Regions from separate parts of the Serratia odorifera genome, predicted to be linked through region 2. Evidence: predicted binding sites of a transcription regulator. Region 2 holds the regulator's gene; each other region holds the start of a gene.

Region 1 (5,201 bases), on a different contig from region 2:
ATTCCTGCCGCAGCCAGGTCAAGCGCATTGAGGGCAATGGCGTGCGGCATCCATTACAGGCCCTGTTGGAGATGATAGCGTGAAGCTATGGAAACGACACACCACCCTGGAACAGCTTAACCATTCCAGCGCTGGTTGCATGGTGAGCCATATCGGCATTGAATTCACCCAGATTGGCGACGATTACCTTGAAGCCACCATGCCGGTAGATAACCGCACCACCCAGCCGTTCGGCCTGCTGCACGGCGGCGCGTCGGTGGTGTTGGCGGAATCGATGGGGTCGATGGCGGGGTATTTGTGCACCGAAGGCGAACAGAAAGTGGTTGGGGTGGAGATTAATGCCAACCATCTGCGCGCGGTGTTCGAAGGCCAGGTGCGCGGCGTATGCCGTGCGCTGCATGCCGGCCGGCGTAATCAGGTCTGGCAGATTGAAATTTTCGATGCCCGTGACAAACTGTGCTGCATTTCGCGTCTGACTACCGCGGTGATTGAATAACGACCGGCCCTGCGGGCGCCTCGGCCTGCAGGGCTCGTTGCCGTAGCCGGGTTTGCTGCTGGATCAGCGAATACGCCACATAATACTTATAAATATTACTGACATACTGTACCGTTTCCCGGCCAATGCGCGCCGCCGCAACCCGTTCGACATTATTAAACCACACGTTGCGATCCAACCCGATCCGTGCCGCCTCCTTGCGTAGCAAGGCGATGCGGCGTGGGCCGGCGTTATAGGCGGCAAAGGTGAACAGCAGCTTGTCCAGATGAGTCATGGGTTCGTTGGCATAATAACGGTCCATCATAAAACGGATGTATTTGATCCCGGCATTGATATTGGGCTCCAATTGGCGAATATCGCCGACGTTCAACTCCCGGCCGGTTGCTGGCATCACCTGCATCACGCCAATGGCGCCCGCCTTACTGCGCACCCGCTGATCGAGCCGCGACTCCTGATAACCCTGTGCAACCATCAGTAACCAATCGATACCATACTGATTACCGTATTTATGAAACAGATCGCGCACCTGAATGAATTTTTGCATTTCCGCGTGCCGGGTGGCGTTTTTCACCCATTGGGTGCTCTTCAGGTACTTTTTGAGTTGAATATTGCCGAAGGTGCTGCCAATTTTGTGCCGATCGCAAAACAGGTCGAGCTGGGCCTTCAAGAGCGGTGAATGCTTGCGCATTGCCAACGCAATCTGGCGGTCCTGGCGTAAGAACAGCTGCGGTTCAATGACGATATCGGCAAATATCTGCTGCCAGAACAGGGCCAGATACCGGTCGGTAACGCTGTAATCCACCAGGCCGGCGTTGAGCATTTCCAGCACATCCTCTGGCTCAAAGTTGCCTGGCGCGGGTTGTATTTCGACCGGCGGATGCCGTTGCTGTTTCAGCGTCCGGTTCAACTGCTCAAGGCTTTGATAGTAGCTGCTGGTGGGATTGACAAAAACGGTTTTGCCAGCCAGTGCGGTCAAGGACCTCACCGCTGGGGCATGGCGGTGACGCACCACCACTTCATGCACCTGGCTGGCTAATGGCGTGCTGAAGTCGACCAGCGCCTGGCGCTGTGGCGTGATGGTCAGGTCGGCGGCAATGATATCGCCGCGTCCCGCCAGCAGTTCCGGGATTAACCGATCGCGAGCGGTGGGAATGAACACCAGTCGAATCTTGTCCGCCGGGTTTGTGTGGTGCTGGTTGAGCTGCTTTTCCAGCGCCAGCATTAAATCAGCCATCATGCCGCGCTGGGTGGTATCGGCGCTGAGGAAATAAAACGTCTTGCTGTAGGGCACCAACACCCGGACGATCCGCCGTTGTTGCATCATGTCCAGATCGCCCATGTGCACCTGGATTTGCGTTTGCAATTTCAAGGGAGGGGCGGCGGCGCTCGGCAAGGCGAGCACCCAGCCGCAGACTGCCAATAGCATGCCATAACGCAAGCTGGCCATAACACCCTCGCACGCAATACCCCTGTGCCAAGTATAGTCGTTGCGCCTTGCGTCGGCGGAAGATTATAACTGGAACGGTACCCGCTTGACGAAATCCTTCTGAAACGCATTGGCCTTTTCCCAGGTGCCTTCCATCGCGTATTTCTGGCAGATCAGCGTCAGGGTATGGCGAGCAAAATGGTAGCTTTGCACACGGAACAGCTGACAACGCTGCGGATTGTTGATTTCCACGATCAGTCGATTATGCAGCTTGCTCAATGCGTGCAGGTAACTTTCGTCATCGCCGTTTTCCAGGCAGAGATTGGCGATGTTCAGGCTGATGCCATTGAAGCGTTTCAAGTTATCGATGTTGCATTCCGGGCGCTTTAGGGCGGCTTCCGCCATGAAGAAGTCCACCGTTGCATCACGAATGCTGAACTTGTACTCATCGATTTTTCCGAGCAGCCAAGCGTTTATTGAGATGGTCATAGTTCCGCACCATGGTCTGAATGATAATCATTATCATATTGATTGGTGCCGTAACGATCAATCATCTTGTTGAAATTTTTCGCCTGCCTGTGGCGGTCGAAAACCACCGTGATTCGACCCTTTACTTGGCGCACAGCGACCCCATTTACTCAGTAGCGACTAAACTTTATACAGAAGGGCGGCGCGCTAACGGAGCGAAACAGCATCATTTAACGTTAAACGCATTTTTCAGACAGACAAGTCACAGAAATAGGTATTTTCTATGAATGTTTAAAATGGCAAAAAATGCTCGAGGTGGTTGAGCGTTTTCGCCGCCGGGGCGAGCGGTACGGTAATGGGTAAAGTGATTAAAATTCAAATGAATAAACAGGTTCATTCCCCATCCCAGTGCGTGGAGGCAGCGAAATCTCCAGCGCGCTTTCCATCGGCTGAGGTGAAAAACCGGGTTTTCAGCCGATACCCCCGCAAAACAAACGGTTGAAGTGATAATCATTATCACTAACATAGTCGATATAGCCTGATTTGGCTGTGATAGAGAAAACATGAGGTAGGCCATATGCAAACAGAAAATGTCGGTACTTTCTCGTTGGCAGAGAATGTCTGGCAAGGCATTTCCCTTAGCGACAGCGCCGTCAAGCAAATCATCAAGCTGATGCAGCAGGATCCGCAGGTCAAGGGGTTGCAGCTCGGGGTGAAACAGTCCGGCTGCGCCGGGTTTGCCTATGTGCTGGATCTGACCCGAGAACCGGCAGGCGATGACCTGCTGTTTGAGCGCGACGGCGCAAAGCTTTACGTGCCGCTGAAAGCGATGCCCTTTATCGATGGCACGACGGTCGATTTTGTCCGCGAAGGGCTGAATCAGATATTCAAATTCAACAACCCTAAAGCTCAACATGCCTGTGGGTGTGGCGAGAGTTTTGGCGTTTGAGCGATGTAATCAACATGACACGAAGCAATGTAGAAGTACCAAATGATGTACAGGCTTGGGTCAGTGAAGGTCGTTACAAGGAAGGCTTCTTTACCCAGGTGGCTACCGACGAGTTGGCCACCGGCATTAACGAAGAGGTGGTTCGCGCCATCTCGGCCAAGCGCAACGAACCTGAGTGGATGCTGGAGTTTCGGCTGGAAGCCTATCGCGCGTGGTTGCAAATGGAAGAGCCGCACTGGCTGAAAGCCAATTACGACCGGCTGAACTATCAGGATTACAGTTATTATTCGGCGCCGTCCTGCGGCAGCTGTGATGACGCCTGCGGTTCACAGCCGGGAGCGGAACAGCAGCCAGGCGCCCAACTGGCGGAAAACAGCTATCTGACCAGCGAAGTGGAGCTGGCGTTCAACCAGTTGGGCGTGCCGGTGCGTGAGGGCAGTGAAGTGGCGGTGGACGCCATCTTTGACTCGGTCTCCGTGGCGACCACCTATCGCGAAAAACTGGCCGAAAGCGGGGTGATTTTCTGTTCGTTCGGTGAGGCGATTCAGGAATACCCGGATCTGGTGCGTAAATATCTTGGGCGCGTCGTGCCCTCCAACGATAACTTTTTTGCCGCACTCAACGCGGCGGTGGCCTCTGATGGCACATTTGTCTACGTGCCGAAAGGGGTGCGTTGCCCGATGGAGCTGTCTACCTACTTCCGCATCAACGCCGCCAAAACCGGCCAGTTCGAACGAACCATTCTGATCGCCGACGAAGGTAGCTACGTCAGCTATATCGAAGGCTGCTCCGCCCCGGTACGCGACAGCTATCAGCTGCATGCGGCGGTGGTGGAAGTGATACTGCATAAAGATGCCGAAGTGAAGTATTCGACGGTGCAGAACTGGTTCTCCGGCGGCGACAGCAAGGGCGGTATTCTCAACTTCGTCACCAAGCGTGCCTTGTGTGAAGGGGCCAATTCGAAAATGTCCTGGACCCAGTCGGAAACCGGCTCGGCCATCACCTGGAAATATCCGAGCGTGATCTTGCAGGGGGACAATTCGATCGGTGAATTCTTCTCGGTCGCGCTGACCAGCGGTCACCAGCAGGCAGACACCGGCACCAAAATGATCCACATTGGCAAAAACACCAAATCAACCATTATTGCCAAGGGCATTTCCGCCGGTCACAGCGAAAATACCTATCGCGGTCTGGTCAAAATCCTGCCGGGGGCAGAAAACGCGCGCAACTTTACCCAGTGCGATTCGATGCTGATCGGTCCCGACAGCGGGGCGCATACCTTCCCGTACGTTGAGGCACGCAATAACAGCGCACAACTGGAACATGAAGCCACCACCTCGAAGATCGGTGACGACCAACTGTTCTATTGCCTGCAGCGTGGCATCAGCGAAGACGATGCTATTTCAATGATCGTCAACGGTTTTTGTAAGGATGTATTCTCCGAGCTGCCGCTGGAATTCGCGGTCGAGGCACAAAAACTTCTGGCAATCAGCCTGGAACACAGCGTCGGTTAATATTTGGGCGGAAAAACGCCACCAGAGGACACAGCATGTTAAGTATCAAAGAGTTGAAAGTCAGCGCGGAAGGCAGTGAGATCCTCAAGGGCCTGAGCCTGGATATCAAGCCGGGTGAGGTTCACGCCATCATGGGGCCAAACGGCTCTGGCAAAAGTACGCTCTCTGCTACGCTGGCGGGACGCGAGGAATACGAGGTCACCGCCGGCGAAGTCATGTTCAAAGGCAAGGATTTACTGGCACTGGATCCGGAAGATCGCGCCGGTGAAGGCGTGTTTCTGGCCTTCCAGTACCCGGTGGAGATCCCCGGCGTCAGCAATCATTTCTTTCTGCAAACCTCGGTGAACG
Region 2 (5,201 bases):
TCTTTTTACAGCGTATGACGCCAACCTACGCCTCCTCCAATGGCCGGCTGGATATCTGGTGGGATAACCGTTCCGACTTCAATGCCAATGGCGAAAAAGCGGTGTTCGCCGGCGCGATGTATGACCTTAGCAACTGGAATCTTCCGGGCTGGGCGGTGGGCGCATCCTACGTTTACGGCTGGGACGCCAAGCCGAGCACCAACCCGATGTATGACCAAAGCCAGCGTTTGAAGGAAAGTGCCTACAGCCTGGATGCACTGTACACCGTGCAGGAAGGGCGGGCGAAAGGCACCTTGTTCAAGCTGCACTTTACTCAATACGACAACCATACCGACATCCCAAGCTACGGTGGCGGCTACGGCAACATCTTCCAGGATGAGCGCGACGTGAAATTTATCGTGATTGCGCCATTTACTCTCTTCTAATGCTCCTTGCCCGGTGGTGACACCGGGCAAGCATGCTCAAGGAACAGCGATGAAAAACCTATTGTTGTTGGTGGCTGCGGTACTCGGGCTTAGCGCCTGCGTTCAGCCGCAAACCCCGCCGGAAGACGCCAAACTGCGTCAGGCCTACAGTGCCTGCATCAATACGGCGGAAGGTTCGCCAGAGAAACTGCAGTCCTGTCAGGCGGTATTGAACGTATTGAAACAAGAGAAACAGCATCAACAGTTCGCCGAACAGGAGACGGTCCGCGTACTGGATTATCAGAGCTGCATTCAGGCTGTACACACCGGCAATGGCCAGGCGTATGACAGCCAGTGCGGCAAGATCTGGCAAGAAATTCGCGCAAATAATCACTGATTACGGATGAGGTCGAAGATGAACATATTCAAATTGAGTGCCCTTGCCGCATTAACGGCCAGCGTTGGCATGTTCGGCAATATCGGCAGCGCCATGGCCGATCAACAGCTGGTGGATCAACTGAGCCAGTTGAAACTGAATATCAAGATGGTTGACAATCGCGCGGCTGAACATGGCGTTGATTGCGCCAAGCTGGGCGCAGACTGGGCATCGTGCAACAAGGTCCTGATTACGCTGGCCAACGACGGCCAAGATATCACCGGCAAGGACTGGGTTATCTACTTCCACAGCCCACGCCAGACGCTGCAGGTCGACAACGATCAGTTCACCATCTCTCACCTGACCGGCGATCTGTATAAATTGGTGCCAAGCGAAACCTTCAGCGGTTTCCCGGCTGGCAAAGCGGTGGAAATTCCGATCGTGACGGAATATTGGCAACTGTTCAAAACCGACTTCCTGCCGCGCTGGTATGCGACCTCTGGTGACGCCAAACCGAAAATGCTGGCCAATACCGATACCGAAGATCTGGATCAGTTTGTGGCACCGTTTACCGGCGATCAATGGAAACGTACCAAGGACGATAAAAACGTTCTGATGACGCCGGCCTCGCGCTTTGTCAAAAACGCCGAGTTGAAAACCCTGCCGACGGCGTCGTTGCGCGGGCAAATCATCCCGACGCCAATGGACGTCAAGGTTCATGCCCAGGACGTGGATCTGAGCAACGGCGTGGCGCTGGACCTGAGTGCGCTGGCCAAACCGTCGGCGGATGTGGTCAGTGAGCGTTTTACCCTGCTGGGGGTGGCACCGACACGCAGCGGTTATCCGATTAAAACCGACATCAAGCCGAACGCCTTCAAGGGCGACCTGGCGGTGGCAGGCGCCTATCAGTTGCAGATCGGCGCCAAACAGGCGGTGGTGACCGGCTTCGATCAGGCTGGGGTGTTCCATGGCCTGCAATCGATTCTGTCGCTGATCCCGACCACAGGCGACAAGAAAATCGCCACGCTGGATGTTAAAGATGCGCCGCGCTTTGAATACCGTGGCCTGTTCCTCGACGTTGCGCGCAACTTCCACCACAAGGATGCGGTGCTGCGTCTGCTGGATCAGATGGCGGCCTATAAGCTGAACAAGTTCCACTTCCACCTGACCGATGATGAAGGCTGGCGCATCGAGATCCCCGGCCTGCCGGAGCTGACCGAGATCGGCGGCCAACGCTGCCATGACCTGAGCGAAACAACCTGCCTGTTGCCGCAGTACGGTCAGGGGCCAGAGGTTTACGGTGGTTTCTTCAGCCGTCAGGACTATATCGACATCATCAAATACGCCCAGGCACGCCAGATTGAAGTGATCCCGGAGGTCGATATGCCGGCGCACGCGCGTGCGGCGGTGATATCCATGGAAGCGCGTTATAAGAAACTGCTTGCCGAAGGTAAGCAAAAAGAGGCCGAGGAGTTCCGTCTGCTGGATCCTACCGACAGCTCCAATACTACCTCGGTGCAATTCTTCAATCGCCAGAGCTATCTGAACCCGTGCCTGGATTCATCAACCCGCTTTGTCGACAAGGTGATCGGTGAAATTGCCCAAATGCATAAGGAAGCCGGTCAACCGCTGAAAACCTGGCACTTTGGCGGCGATGAAGCCAAGAACATCCGTCTGGGCGCCGGTTATACCGACATCAAACAGCCAGAACCGGGCAAAGGCATGCTCGATCTGAGCAAAGAAGACAAACCGTGGGCCAAGTCGCAGGTTTGCCAACAGATGATCAAGCAGGGCAAGGTTGCCGACATGGAACACTTGCCGAGCTACTTCGGTCAGGAAGTCAGCAAACTGGTTAAAGCGCACGGCATCGACAGAATGCAGGCCTGGCAGGATGGCTTGAAGGATGCCAAAGACGCCAAGGCGTTTGCCACGGCGCGCGTTGGCGTCAACTTCTGGGATACCCTGTACTGGGGCGGGTTCGATTCGGTAAATGACTGGGCCAACAAGGGTTACGAAGTGGTGGTTTCCAACCCCGACTACGTCTATCTGGACTTCCCGTATGAGGTCAATCCAAACGAAAGCGGCTATTACTGGGGCACCCGCTTCAGTGATGAGCGCAAAATATTCAGCTTTGCACCGGATAACATGCCGCAGAACGCTGAAACGTCGGTGGATCGCGATGGCAACTATTTCACCGCCAAGAGCGATAAACCGTGGCCGGGCGCCTATGGCCTTTCCGCCCAGCTGTGGAGTGAAGTGGTGCGCACCGATCCGCAAATGGAATATATGATGTTCCCGCGCTCGCTGTCGGTGGCGGAACGAGCCTGGCACCGTGCCAGCTGGGAACAGGACTATAAGGCAGGTCGAGAATACAAGGGCGGGGAAACCCACTTGGTCGATGACAAAAAGTTGCAGCAGGACTGGCTGCGGTTTGCCAACCTGCTGGGGCAGCGCGAGTTGGGCAAGCTGGATAAAGGCGGGATAAAATACCGCCTGCCGGTGCCAGGTGCGCGGATCGTCAACGGCAAGCTGGAGGCCAATATTGCTTTGCCGGGACTGGCTATCGAGTATTCCACCGACGGTGGCAAACAGTGGCAACGCTATGATGACAGCGCCAAGCCGGCAGTAGCCGGCGAGGTGCAAATTCGCGCGGTCAGCCCTGACGGCAAGCGCTTTAGCCGTGCGGAACCGGTGCAGGCGTAGTGACCAATGCCTCGCTGCGTGTCGGCGGCGGGGCGTTTGGGGTGTGGAGGGGGTAATACCCTGATGAAAGAGGTGGTTTGCCGCTGCATTGTTATCTTTTGTGACATGATTTCCCCGGCGCGTCCGGGGATTTTTTTGCCTGTCTGACAGGCATAAAAAAACCGCCGTCTGGCGGTTCCTTGCTTATTAATGCATCAGCATTATTTTTTGTCGTGCAGCGTATCGTCTTCGCGGCAATCACCGATGGCGCAATGACCGTACAGGTACAGGCTGTGGTTGGTGAGTTTGATGCCGTGCTGTTTGGCAATGTCACGCTGACGCGCTTCGATGGATTCATCGCTGAATTCGATCACTTTGCCGCAGTCCAGGCAAATCAGGTGATCGTGATGGTGCTGCTGAGTCAGTTCGAATACTGATTTGCCGCCTTCGAAATTATGACGGGTGACAATCCCGGCGTCGTCAAATTGGTTCAGTACGCGGTAAACCGTCGCCAGACCAATTTCTTCGCCCATATCAATCAGTTTCTTGTACAAATCTTCCGCACTGACGTGATGGCAAGCCGGATCTTGCAGTACTTCCAGGATTTTGAGTCGCGGAAGCGTGACTTTTAAGCCGGCCTTCTTTAATGCGGTATTGTTGTCAGTCATGCGGATTCAGTCCTGTTACTATGCTAATCAAGTTGAGGCATTTTTGCCTATGGCATCGGTCGGCACAAAGAATTTATTGCGTCTCATTATAGAACCGGTTGACCTAAATGGAAACCGCCGGTTGTTAACAAAGATATATTCGCACCGTTACATGTCACACATGTAACATCTTGATGGGTGGGATAAACCGAACCGCAGTCTACCGTGACGAGGGGGGAAGTTACAATTTTGTAGCTTCTATCGCTTCAATCCGTGATGTCGATAACGGCCCTGCGTTAATCATGCGTCTCGCAGGGCCTTGAACGGCGGGGAAATAACCGCTGCTTAACCTACGATGTCTGCCAGGCTCAGCTCTGCGCTGATTTGCGCCACCCAGCCCTGCACGCGTTCGTCGGTCAGTTCGGGTTGGCGATCTTCGTCAATCGCCAGGCCGATAAAGTGATCGTCGTCTGCCAGACCCTTGGAGGCTTCGAAATGATAGCCTTTGGTTGGCCAGTGGCCGACAATCGCTGCGCCGCGAGGTTCGATGATGTCACGAATGGTCCCCATCGCATCACAGAAATATTCCGCGTAATCTTCCTGATCGCCGCAGCCGAACAGCGCGACCAGTTTGCCATTGAAGTCTATTTCTTCCAGCGTAGGGAAAAAGTCGTCCCAGTCACATTGTGCTTCACCGTAATACCAGGTTGGGATACCGAGCAGCAGAATGTCGAATGCGTCCAGATCTTCTTTGCTGCTTTTGGCAATGTCATGCACCTCAGCCACATCGTCGCCAAAGCTCTGACGAAGAAGTTTTTGGATCATCTTGGCAATGTTTTCGGTATTGCCGGTGTCGCTGCCAAAGAAAATGCCTACGTTAGCCATATCGCGTATAACCTTTAAATTCAATTAATTACAATACTCGACGCCCGGCTTTCGCACCGGTATCGTTTAAAATATCGCCATGGTGAGGAGCCAGCTCCCACCGCTAAACGCGTATCATGCCAGAAATTTGCCCCGGGGTTTTATCGCGTTTATGCGATGCCCGAAGAATAAAATGCGGAGTTGATCCGGCGTCATCCTTAACGCCGC
Region 3 (5,201 bases), on a different contig from region 2:
CGCGATACCGGCCAACAGCCCCACCAGCGTGCGCGGCAGTCGTGCATTGGTGACGATCGTGCAGTCGACGCCGCTGCATTGGCCATTGAGGGCCTGCAGCACGGTGGTGAAGGGAATTGGCTTTGCGCCCAGCGACAGGCTGAGCGCCATCATCAGCAATAGCGTCAGTAATGCCAGTACCAGGCCGTACAGCCTGCGGCGGAAAGCGCGTGTGGTGCCGAATATCAGGCGCTCCTGCGAGGGATGTGAGGAGTGCGAACCATTGTGTGTAAGCCGGAACATGGCAACCCATTATTCAATTGAATATAAATGATATTTATTATCATTATTGATTGTATTCATCTATGGTAGCATGACTCGCTGGCGCAATGCAGCAGCAAGCACGCAATCCCTTTTAAAAGTTGTGGTGATAGACAAATGAGTAAGCCCTCGATTTTGCTTGATTTTGGTCTGCTCAAGACCAATCGGGCGTTCCGTGCCGTGTTCTGCGCACGTTTTATTTCCATTTTGGCGTTGGGATTGATGGCCATCGCGATACCGGTGCAGATTCAGGCGTTGACCGGCTCAACGCTGCTGGTCGGTCTGGCGGTTACCTTGGCCGGCAGCGGCATGTTTGCCGGGCTGTTGATGGGCGGTGTACTGGCGGATCGCTACGAACGCCGTCGCCTGATCCTGTTTGCGCGTTCAACCTGTGGCATCGGCTTTGTCGGCATGTGCATCAATGCCGCATTGCCAACCCCATCGCTGGTGGCGATCTATCTGTTATCGGTGTGGGATGGCTTCTTTGGCGCCGTCGGCGTGACGGCGCTGCTGGCTGCGACACCGGCGTTGGTTGGGCGGGAAAACATTGTCCAGGCCGGCGCCATCAGTATGCTGACGGTGCGTTTTGGATCGATCCTGTCGCCGGCGGTGGGCGGGTTGGTGATAGCCCATGCCGGCGTGGCGTGGAACTACGGTCTGGCAGCGTTGGGCACCTTGCTGACGCTGATGCCACTGCTACGTCTGCCGCAGCTGATGCCGCCGCCACAGCCGCGCGAGCACCCGCTGAAAGCGCTGGCAGGTGGCTTTGCCTTTCTGTTCCAGAATAAAGTGATCGGTATGGTGGCGCTGATCGGCGCGCTGCTGACCATGGCCAGTGCGGTGCGTATCCTCTACCCGGCGCTGGCGGGCGACTGGCTGGTCGGCGCTTCCAGCCTGGGCCTGATGTATGCGGCGGTACCGCTCGGCGCGGCGATTGGCGCCTTTACCAGCGGTCGGGTGGCGCATCTGGCACGGCCTGGCTGGATGATGCTGATGACTGCGATAGCGGCGTTCGTCGCCATTGGTTTGTTTGGTTTGATGCCGTGGTACGGGGCGGCGCTGGCGTGCCTGGTGGCATTCGGTTACCTGAGCGCGGTGAATTCGCTGCTGCAATACGGGCTGATCCAGAGCCTGACGCCGGACGCCTTCCTCGGGCGCATCAATGGGCTGTGGACCGCGCAGAACGTGGTGGGTGATGCCCTGGGCGCGTTGCTGCTGGGGGCGATGGGAGCGTATATGTTGCCGGCGATGACCTCGACCAGCTTTGGCTTTGGCGCCGCGGTGCTCGGCGTGCTGCTGGTGTTCGCCATGCGTGGATTACGTCTGGTGACGCTCGACAAACCGCAGGTGACGCAAGCCTGATGTCAGCGAGCTCAAGCTGCGCCGGATAGCCCGAATAGCCTGACGGCAAGGCGATTCGGGCGCTACCCGCCAGTCTGGCTAACGTGAGTGGATGAACAGTTTTTCTAATCGCGTCAGCAAGTTGCTGGCGCTGTAGTAATCCAGACGAAAGGTATCATTGCCCAGCGCGTAGACCCGCTTGTTTTGCACCGCAGGCAGGTGCGTCAGGAAGGTATTTGCCATCAAGCGCTCGGCGTCGCCGTCATCGTTGGCGAACAGCAACAGCGTTTGGCCGTTAAGACTACCCGCCAGATTTTCCCCGCTCAGTTGAATAATGTCCTTGCGCACGCCCTGGCTGGTGCTGCCGTGGACGTTGGACGGTGGCTGTGCCAGCGTGAAGCCCAGTTGTTGCAGCATTTCACCCTGCGATGACTCGGCGGTCCACAGGTTGGCGGCCTTGCCGTCGTGGCGAAACACCAATGCGCTGACCGGCTGCGGCGGCAAGGTCATCCGCTGTTTCAGCGCTTGCTCGCGCGCGGCGAAATCGGCGGTCAGCTTGGCAGCCTCGGCGTCGCGCCCGGTGGCATAGCCCAGGTCTGTAGCCAGTTGCTGCCAGCTTTTGTCATCATAATTGACCACCAGCACCGGCGCGATGGCCGATAACTGATCGTATAAGCGCAGGGCGGAATCGCCGCCGGTGGCGGACATCACGATCAGATCCGGCGCTTCGCCGGCTATCGCTTCGGCGTTGGGTTCGCCGATATACAGGCGTTTGACACCGCGCTGTGCGGCGATATCCCCCCATTGCCGGAAGAAGCCTTGTTGGTCGGCCAGCTTACCGTTGGGGCTGGTGGCGCCACTGGCGATCACCGGCGCGCCAATCGCCAGCAGGGTACCGGTGACCGTAACGCTGGTCGAGACAATGCGCGTTGGTGCCTGTGAGAGAGTGACGACGCCATGGGCAGTGTCAATGGTGCGCGGCCACTGGGGAGAGGCGGCGTGCGCAGCGGTGAAGGCGAATAAGGCCAGCCCCAAAAGCAGGATATTCTTCATGTCGGCGTGTTCCTGTCGATTAAATACTAATGCTTATCATTTATCTAGCTAATGCCACACTGTTTATACCATGATTGTGATGGGAAAGAAGTGTTTACGTTTATTGACATAGTAAAATCCGGAGGGTAATTTAGCGCCCGTAAACATAAATGATAATCATTATTATATTGGTTATTATTAGCAAACAATAGAGGGCGTACCGATGGATACAGCCATGAATGGTGCCAAAAACATGCAATCGCACAGCAGTGAAGGGGGTTACCTACCGCCGGATCTCGCTGCCGGTTTCTTTTTCACTTCTCCTTTCCGCAGCCTGAGCACTCAGGGGTGTTTTGCCAAAGTCAGTTTGCCGGCGGTGGGTGGCGACGACGTGAACGGCGAATTTCAGCAGGTGGTGCGCCATGCCTTTGACGAAGCTCGGCTGGCGGGCATCAAGCAGCCGGTGCTGTGTGGCGCCATCCCGTTCGATACCCGACAGCCGTCGTCGTTGTTTATCCCTCGCCAAACCCGCTGGTTCGATCGTAATGCCTTTATGGCCGCGCAAGGGATAGAGCACGCTGCGGCACCGGATATCGCGCATAAAACCGAAGTGCCGGCACAGGCAGCATTTATGCAAATGGTCAGCGATGCGGTGACGGCAACCCGTGCAGGCACGCTGGATAAGGTGGTGCTGTCGCGCCTGTTGGAGATTGAAACCTGCCAGCCGGTCGATCGCCATGCGCTGATGACGCGCATCATTGCGCAGAACCCGAACGGTTTTCACTTCCACGTACCGCTGGCAGACGGCGCATTGCTGGGAGCCAGCCCCGAGCTGCTGCTGCGTAAGACCGGCGCGCAATTTTATTCCAATCCGCTGGCCGGCTCCGCCCGCCGCGAGGCCGATCCACAGCGCGATCGCGAGGTCAGCCAGCAGTTACTGAGCTCCACTAAAGACCATAAAGAGCACCGTTTTGTTACCGAAGGCATGCGCGCAGCGTTAAGCGGCCGTTGCCGTTACCTGCATATTCCCAACGCGCCGGAACTGTTGAGTACCACGACGCTGTGGCACCTGTCGACGCCGATTGACGGCGAAGTGGATCCGCGGCAGGAAAACGCGCTGTCGCTGGCCTGTCTGCTGCATCCGACGCCGGCGCTGTGCGGCACGCCGACCCGGGTGGCGCGTGACCTGATTGCCGAGCTGGAGCCGTTTGATCGCGGCGTATTTGGCGGCATCGTTGGCTGGTGTGACGCCGAGGGCAACGGTGAATGGGTGGTGACCATCCGCTGCGGAACCGTCAGCGGCAATCAGGTACGCCTATTTGCCGGTGCCGGCATTGTGCAGGACTCTTCACCAGAGTCCGAATGGCATGAAACCGGCACCAAGCTCAGCACCATTCTGCGCGCCTTTGGCCTGAATCAAGGATAAGAAACATGAGCATTGCTTTTACGCCCTGGCCGGAGGTCTTTGCCCGGCGTTATCGTGAGCGCGGTTATTGGCTTGATCTGCCCCTGACCGACATCCTCGCCCGCCAGGCTGATAACGACGATATCGCGTTGGTGGATGCGGTCGCCAGCCTCAGCTATCGCCAATTGCACCAGCGGTCGGATCGTCTGGCGGCGGCACTGCTGCGCCGTGGCGTACAACCCGGCGAAACCGCGCTGGTGCAGTTGGGCAACGTGGTTGAATTTTACGTCACCTTCTTTGCCCTGCTGAAAATCGGCGTGGCGCCGGTAAATGCGCTGTTCAGCCATCAGCGCAGCGAGCTGCATGCCTATGCGTCGCAGATCAAGCCGGCAGTGTTGATCGCCGATCGCCTGCACGGTCTGTTCGCCAACGATGATTTCCTGGCCGAGTTCCGTCAGCAGCATCCGTCGCTGCGCGTGGTGGCGTTGCGTAATCAGCCGCACGGCGCGCAGGCGTTGTCGCAGATGCTGGCCGAAGACAGCGCAGGCTTTTGCGCCACGCCGTCTGCCGCCGATCGGGTGGCGTTTTTCCAGCTTTCCGGCGGCAGTACCGGCACGCCGAAACTGATCCCGCGTACTCACAACGATTATTACTACAGCATCCGCCGCAGCGTGGAAATCTGCCATTTTGATCGGCACACGCGCTATCTGTGCGCGCTGCCGGTGGCGCACAACTATCCGATGAGTTCACCCGGCGTGCTGGGGGTGTTGTATGCCGGTGGGGTGGCGGTGTTTGCCGCCGATCCGGATGCGGCCCAGTGCTTCACGCTGATTGAACAGCACCGGATCAACGTTACTGCGCTGGTGCCTCCGGCGGTCACGCTGTGGCTGCAGGCGATCGAAGAGTGGGGCGGCAACCAGCAGTTGACCAGCTTGAAACTGTTGCAGGTTGGCGGCGCCAAACTGGGTGAAACGCTGGCGGCACGCATTCCCGCTGAAATCGGCTGCCAGTTGCAGCAGGTGTTCGGCATGGCAGAAGGGCTGGTTAACTACACTCGACTGGATGACGATCGGCAGCACATTCTTACTACCCAGGGCTGCCCGATGTCGCCCGATGACGAGGT
Region 4 (5,201 bases), on a different contig from region 2:
GACCACCGCCAACGGTGACCCGGACAACTTCTTCGGCCCGCTGTTTACCTGCGTTTCCGCCAACGGCGGTTCAAACTCGGCCAAATGGTGTTACCCGCCGTTTGATCGGCTGATCTTGCAGGCGCGTAAAGAAACCGACCATGCCAAACGGCTAGCGATGTACCAGCAGGCGCAGGTAATGATGCATCAGCAGATGCCAGCGCTGATGATTGCGCATTCGACCATTTTTGAACCCGTGCGCAACGAGGTGAAAGGGTATGAAATCGATCCGTTCGGCAAGCATATTTTCAAGCAGGTATCGCTGGGGCAGTGAAGCCAGCGCGGGTTGACGACGAGCTTGCCAATCGTTGCGCCGCAAGGGGGCACGCCGGTTGTCGGTTATCCTGATGGGGTGCATTAGCCCGTAAAAAAGCCGGTCGGAGGCCAGACCGGCTTTTACTTTTCACCCTTTTCAATCAACCGTCAGAAATGGGTATTGACGCTTAAATAGTAGGTGCGACCCGGTTCGTTATAGGTCGCGGCGCCGGCGCCGGCAATATTGATCGCGCCGGTGGTCGGGTTGCCGACGTTTTGCGCGTTGCCAGCACGGAACTGACGTTTGTCGAACAGGTTTTCGATGCCGGCGGTGACGTCAACGTTTTTGCTCAGCGTATAGGTGGCGCTGGCGCCAACGATGGCATACGGGCTGACCTCTCGGGTTTCCGTGCCGGTGGTCGGTTCCCCTTTATAGTTGTACTTCTTCGGCTTCTGGCGACCGTACCAGGTCAGGGTCGACTGCATCGACAGATCTTCCGTGGCCTGCCAGCTCAGGGTCGAGTTGATGGTGAACTTCGGGATCACCGACAGGTAATCACCGGTGGTTTTGTTCTCGTTCTCGATCATGTAAGTGGCGTTGTTGGTCCAGGCTATGGTATCGCTGACCGGGATGTTCAGCGTACCTTCCAACCCTTGAACTACCGCCTTGGGCACGTTTTCCCAGCGATAGATATCGGTTTTACCGTTGCTGGTCTGGCCGACCGGCGTGTAACCGGCTTCAATCTTGTTGCGGTAGTCGTTACGGAAGTAGGTCACGCCGGCCAGCCAGCCGCCGTTATGGAACTCCAGCCCGATCTCTTTGTTAACGCTGTTTTCCGCTTTCAGGTCATCGTTGCCGACCAGGTAGCAGCCGATGCCCGTGGAACTGTTGGCACAACCCTGACCCTTGCTGTACAACACGTAATTTTCATTGGTCTGGAACAGGTTAGGTGCTTTGTAAGCGCGCGCAATGCCCATTTTCAGCGTGAAGTACTCGCCCAATTCCTGCGACAGGTTGAGCGACGGGCTCCAGTTATCGCCGGAAACCGAGTGACGATCGTAGCGCATGCCTGGCGTCAGCATGGTGGTGTCGGTCAGTTCGATATTGTCTTCGGCAAACAGCGAGAAAATACGCGCAGAAGAGTAGGGGCTACGATCCGCACTGCTGATGCCGTCAATGTCGCCGCCTTGCAGCGCCTGGCTGACTACCGAGCTGCTCTTCATCTTCTGCTGGTTCCACTCGGCACCGAAGGTGGCGGTTTGTGGTACCCACATATCGAAAGGCAGGCTGATTTCACTGTGCAACAGCACATCATCCAGATCGCTGTTGCTATAACCGGCATCACTTTCATTGAAGATCCCCTCGGTACCGCCGGCCAGACCTTCGTTCAAGCGCGAATTACGGGTGTTCTCGTATTGTACGTAGTTGTTGGTGCTGACCCCGTTGTCCCAGGCCCCCTGATATTTCACGGAGTAGGTTTCACGGTACATGCGGTTGGTCTCTTCGCCGTACATGCTTTTTACCAAATTATTGCTATTGGTGTTCTGGGTATCGCCGGCGTACAGGTTGCCCTGACGACCATAGCCGTACTCAAACTCCAGCGATTGCAGGTAGGCGAAATCCCAGTGCAGCAGGGCGTCGATATTTTTGTCGATCACCCCTTCGCGGCCAGCTGGCAGGCTGTCGGAATAAATACCGACGCGCTCGGACTGGTGACCCTGGTTGATATCCCAGGCGTCGGCCTGCGTTTTGCTGTAGCCGCCGAACAGGCGAAAGCTCAGGGTGTCGCTCAGCGGGCCGGAGAGGCTAAAGTCGGTACGTTTGGTGGAACCTTCCTGCTTGTGTTGCGGCACGTTGAAATAGGCATTCAACGCACCGTGCAACTCCTGAGTCTGTTTCTTGGTGATGATGTTGACCACGCCACCCGCCGCGCCATTACCGTAACGCGCCGCCGCCGGGCCGCGCAGCACTTCGATGCGCTCGATCATTTCCGGCGGCACCCAGGCGGTGTCGCCACGGGTGTCACGCTCGCCGCGCCACCCCTGGCGTACCGAGTTGCGGCTTGAGGCCGGCTTGCCGTCGATCAGGATCAGGGTGTTTTCCGGTCCCATGCCGCGGATATCGATCTGGCGGTTGTTACCGCGCTGCCCGCTGGTGGAGTTGCCGGTCAGGTTAACGCCCGGCATGGTGCGGATCAGTTCGTTGATGTCGCGCGCCGGGGGACGTTTTTTGATTTCGGCGGCGGTGATGGTGGAAACACCGGGGGCCTGCAGGTTCTGCTTGGCGGCGGTGACCAGAATGGTGTCTTCGGCGGGTTTTGCCTGATTATTGTTGCCGACGCTGGTGGCTTCCGCTTCCGCTTCGGCGCTGGGGCTGGTTTGCTGTGCGGCATGTGCAATTGCGGACGTGCCTAATCCCAACCCGATGACTGTGGCTAGGGAATAACGAGATAACTTGCGAGTCATTTTTAATTTCCTACCGTGTTGTCGCCCCCGTGCGCCAGCGCTGAAGCCGGCAGGGGGAGCCGGTTGTCGTTTTTATATCGTCATTAATGGTGTGGATCTGACTACGCCGGAGACGCGACCAGCAGCCGATCCGATGCGAATTCAGGTACCCGTCCCTGTTGAAGAATACCTGCCTTCTTTACGAGCCTTTACACACTATTGCAAATGAAAATAATTATCAATAGTATTCGTTCTACCGTTCGTTTGCATTCGGGAGAGCGTCAGCCGCTATCCGCTGCTGCCTCACCCGTTATGCCAACTACCAAGTGAGTGGGTGTCTTGAAAACTGAACAGCAGTCAGCAAGCAGTACGTTATTAGCAAGCAAACAAGCAGGGAGCCATGGCTGGTGGCTGGAGATTGCCCGACGCGGTACGCCGCTGGTGGAGCCGAGCGACAATGGCCGATGGAAGGTAACGTTTTTGTGGCGCGATCCCCAGGGATGCGAGATGACTTCAGCCCACCAGCGCGTCTGGATCAACATCAATTGCCTGACCGATCACCATCAGCCGAATCCGCCGCAGAGTCTGCAACGCCTGAGCGGCAGCGACGTATGGTACTGGCAAACCGAATTGAGCGCCGACTGGCGCGGCAGCTACTGTTTTATTCCCTGTCTGGATCATCGCCCGCTGCGGGCAGAGGGCGGCGATGCGTACGCCATGATGCACGCGATGCGCCACTGGTGGCATCAGGTATTTGCCAGTGCCACGCACGATCTGTTGAATCCCTACCGTTCCTGGTGCAGTGCCGGCGGCAATGTGGTTTCCGGGCTGCATATGCCGTCAGCGCCGCCGCAGTCGGCCTGGCACGATTTCGACAATTATGAGGTAGCCAGCGCCCGCTGCGTGCCGGCGCCGCCGGCGCGTCTGCAGCGTCATACCTGGCATAGCCAGCGTCTCGGCAATAGCCGTAACGTCTGGGTCTACACCACCGGCGACAGCAACCCGGCGCAGCGGCCGCTGGCGATATTGCTCGACGGTCAGTTTTGGGCGCAGCAGATGCCGGTCTGGGATCCGCTGATGAAACTGACGCAGCAGGGCCAGTTGCCGGCCGCGGTATATGTGCTGATCGACATTATCGATTTGCCGCACCGCAGTCGCGAGCTTGGCTGCAATTCGCAGTTCTGGCTGGCGTTGCAGGAAGAGCTGATGCCGCAGCTGGCCGAATGGGCGCCGCACCGCGCGGATGCCGCCAGTACCGTGGTTGCCGGTCAGAGTTTTGGCGGTCTTGCTTCCCTGTATGCCGGGTTGAACTGGCCACAGCGTTTTGGTGCGGTGATCAGCCAGTCCGGTTCTTTCTGGTGGCCGCGACGCGATATGTTGCAACTGCCTACGCCGCCGGAAGACGCCTGCTGGCTGACTCGCCAGGTTGAAAGCGGCCTCGGCAATCATGGCGCGCTGAAGGTGTTTATGGAGGCTGGCGTGCATGAACCGCTGGTGCATCAGGTCAGCGGCCAGATGGCGACGCTGCTGAGCCAGGCTGGGCATCGGGTGCAGTATCGGGCGGTGGCCGGCGGCCACGACGCGCTGTGCTGGCGCGGCGGCCTGCTCGACGGTTTGCAGGCCCACTGGCGCGAGCCGTTTGTCACCGGCCATCAGGCCACACCAATTGCCACTTCTGGGATGATGCAAGGAGCCCGTGATGGAAACCCTCAACCCGTTCGATGATCCACAACAATGCTGCCTGATCGTGCGCAACGCCGAACAGCAATACAGCCTATGGCCGGATTTCTGCGCACTGCCGCCCGGCTGGAACAGCGTATTCGGCCCGGCACCGCGCGCGCAGTGCGTCAGCTGGCTGGAAGATAATTGGCAGGACATGCGGCCCGCATCACAGCGTCAGGCGTGACGGGCTGATGCCCGTCGTATCACGGGCTGCCTGCCGGCGTTGCCCCGTTCAGCGACAGTTTGCATCTGGATAAGGATGGCTTTCATTGCCGTCTCGATGCTGCCCGCAGTCGTCAGGGTATACCAACCATAGGAATCAGTACGGTGTCAGAAACATCAACTTTACCGGCCGACCACGCGCTGTGCGTCGACATGCCGTTGGTCGCGGCGCAACCGGGTATTTGGGTTGCCGATCAGATTTCACCGCATGGCAATGCCTATGCGGTAGCGCATTATATTGAGCTTAACGGCGAGCTGGACCCGAACTGTCTGCTGCGCGCCATCGCATTGGGATTGAACGAAGTGGACACCCTGCGACTGCGTTTTGACGAGTGCGACGGGGTACCGCGGCAATCGTTTGATGCGGGCATGGCGATTGACGCGCCGGAATATCTCGATCTGACCGCTTCGGCGGATCCCGCCGCCGCTGCCACAGCGCTGATGCAGCGCGATCTTGCCGGCGAACTGCGCGTCAGCAGTGGAAAACCACTGTATCGTCACCTGCTGATGCGGGTGGC

The links. Region 2 encodes Fur, which represses iron uptake genes when iron is present. Its sites were predicted from a motif close to ATAATAATGAGAACNACTATCAA; they were not measured.
Region 1: sufA (Fe-S cluster assembly scaffold SufA) is a predicted target of Fur. The motif match lies at 2,894-2,916, and genes of this name have one in related genera.
Region 3: ACCC84_RS06425 (isochorismate synthase) is a predicted target of Fur. The motif match lies at 2,838-2,860, and genes of this name have one in related genera.
Region 4: fes (enterochelin esterase) is a predicted target of Fur. The motif match lies at 2,965-2,987, and genes of this name have one in related genera.

The regions. Positions count from the first base shown of each region.
Region 1 is NZ_JBGMUT010000001.1:818,037-823,237, forward strand. Features, by position in the region: gene ydiJ (D-2-hydroxyglutarate dehydrogenase YdiJ) at 1-83, shown strand, start outside; gene ACCC84_RS03845 (hotdog fold thioesterase) at 80-496, shown strand; gene ACCC84_RS03850 (MltF family protein) at 477-1,943, opposite strand; gene ACCC84_RS03855 (hypothetical protein) at 2,007-2,411, opposite strand; gene sufA (Fe-S cluster assembly scaffold SufA) at 2,968-3,339, shown strand; gene sufB (Fe-S cluster assembly protein SufB) at 3,354-4,853, shown strand; gene sufC (Fe-S cluster assembly ATPase SufC) at 4,889-5,201, shown strand, end outside.
Region 2 is NZ_JBGMUT010000005.1:255,050-260,250, forward strand. Features, by position in the region: gene chiP (chitoporin ChiP) at 1-425, shown strand, start outside; gene chiQ (ChiQ/YbfN family lipoprotein) at 475-801, shown strand; gene ACCC84_RS15390 (beta-N-acetylhexosaminidase) at 820-3,483, shown strand; gene fur (ferric iron uptake transcriptional regulator) at 3,684-4,130, opposite strand; gene fldA (flavodoxin FldA) at 4,455-4,994, opposite strand.
Region 3 is NZ_JBGMUT010000002.1:52,543-57,743, forward strand. Features, by position in the region: gene fepD (Fe(3+)-siderophore ABC transporter permease) at 1-282, opposite strand, end outside; gene entS (enterobactin transporter EntS) at 418-1,662, shown strand; gene fepB (Fe2+-enterobactin ABC transporter substrate-binding protein) at 1,741-2,694, opposite strand; gene ACCC84_RS06425 (isochorismate synthase) at 2,897-4,099, shown strand; gene ACCC84_RS06430 ((2,3-dihydroxybenzoyl)adenylate synthase) at 4,105-5,201, shown strand, end outside.
Region 4 is NZ_JBGMUT010000002.1:41,109-46,309, forward strand. Features, by position in the region: gene ACCC84_RS06375 (ABC transporter substrate-binding protein) at 1-313, shown strand, start outside; gene ACCC84_RS06380 (TonB-dependent siderophore receptor) at 463-2,760, opposite strand; gene fes (enterochelin esterase) at 3,079-4,464, shown strand; gene ACCC84_RS06390 (MbtH family protein) at 4,439-4,645, shown strand; gene ACCC84_RS06395 (enterobactin synthase subunit F) at 4,837-5,201, shown strand, end outside.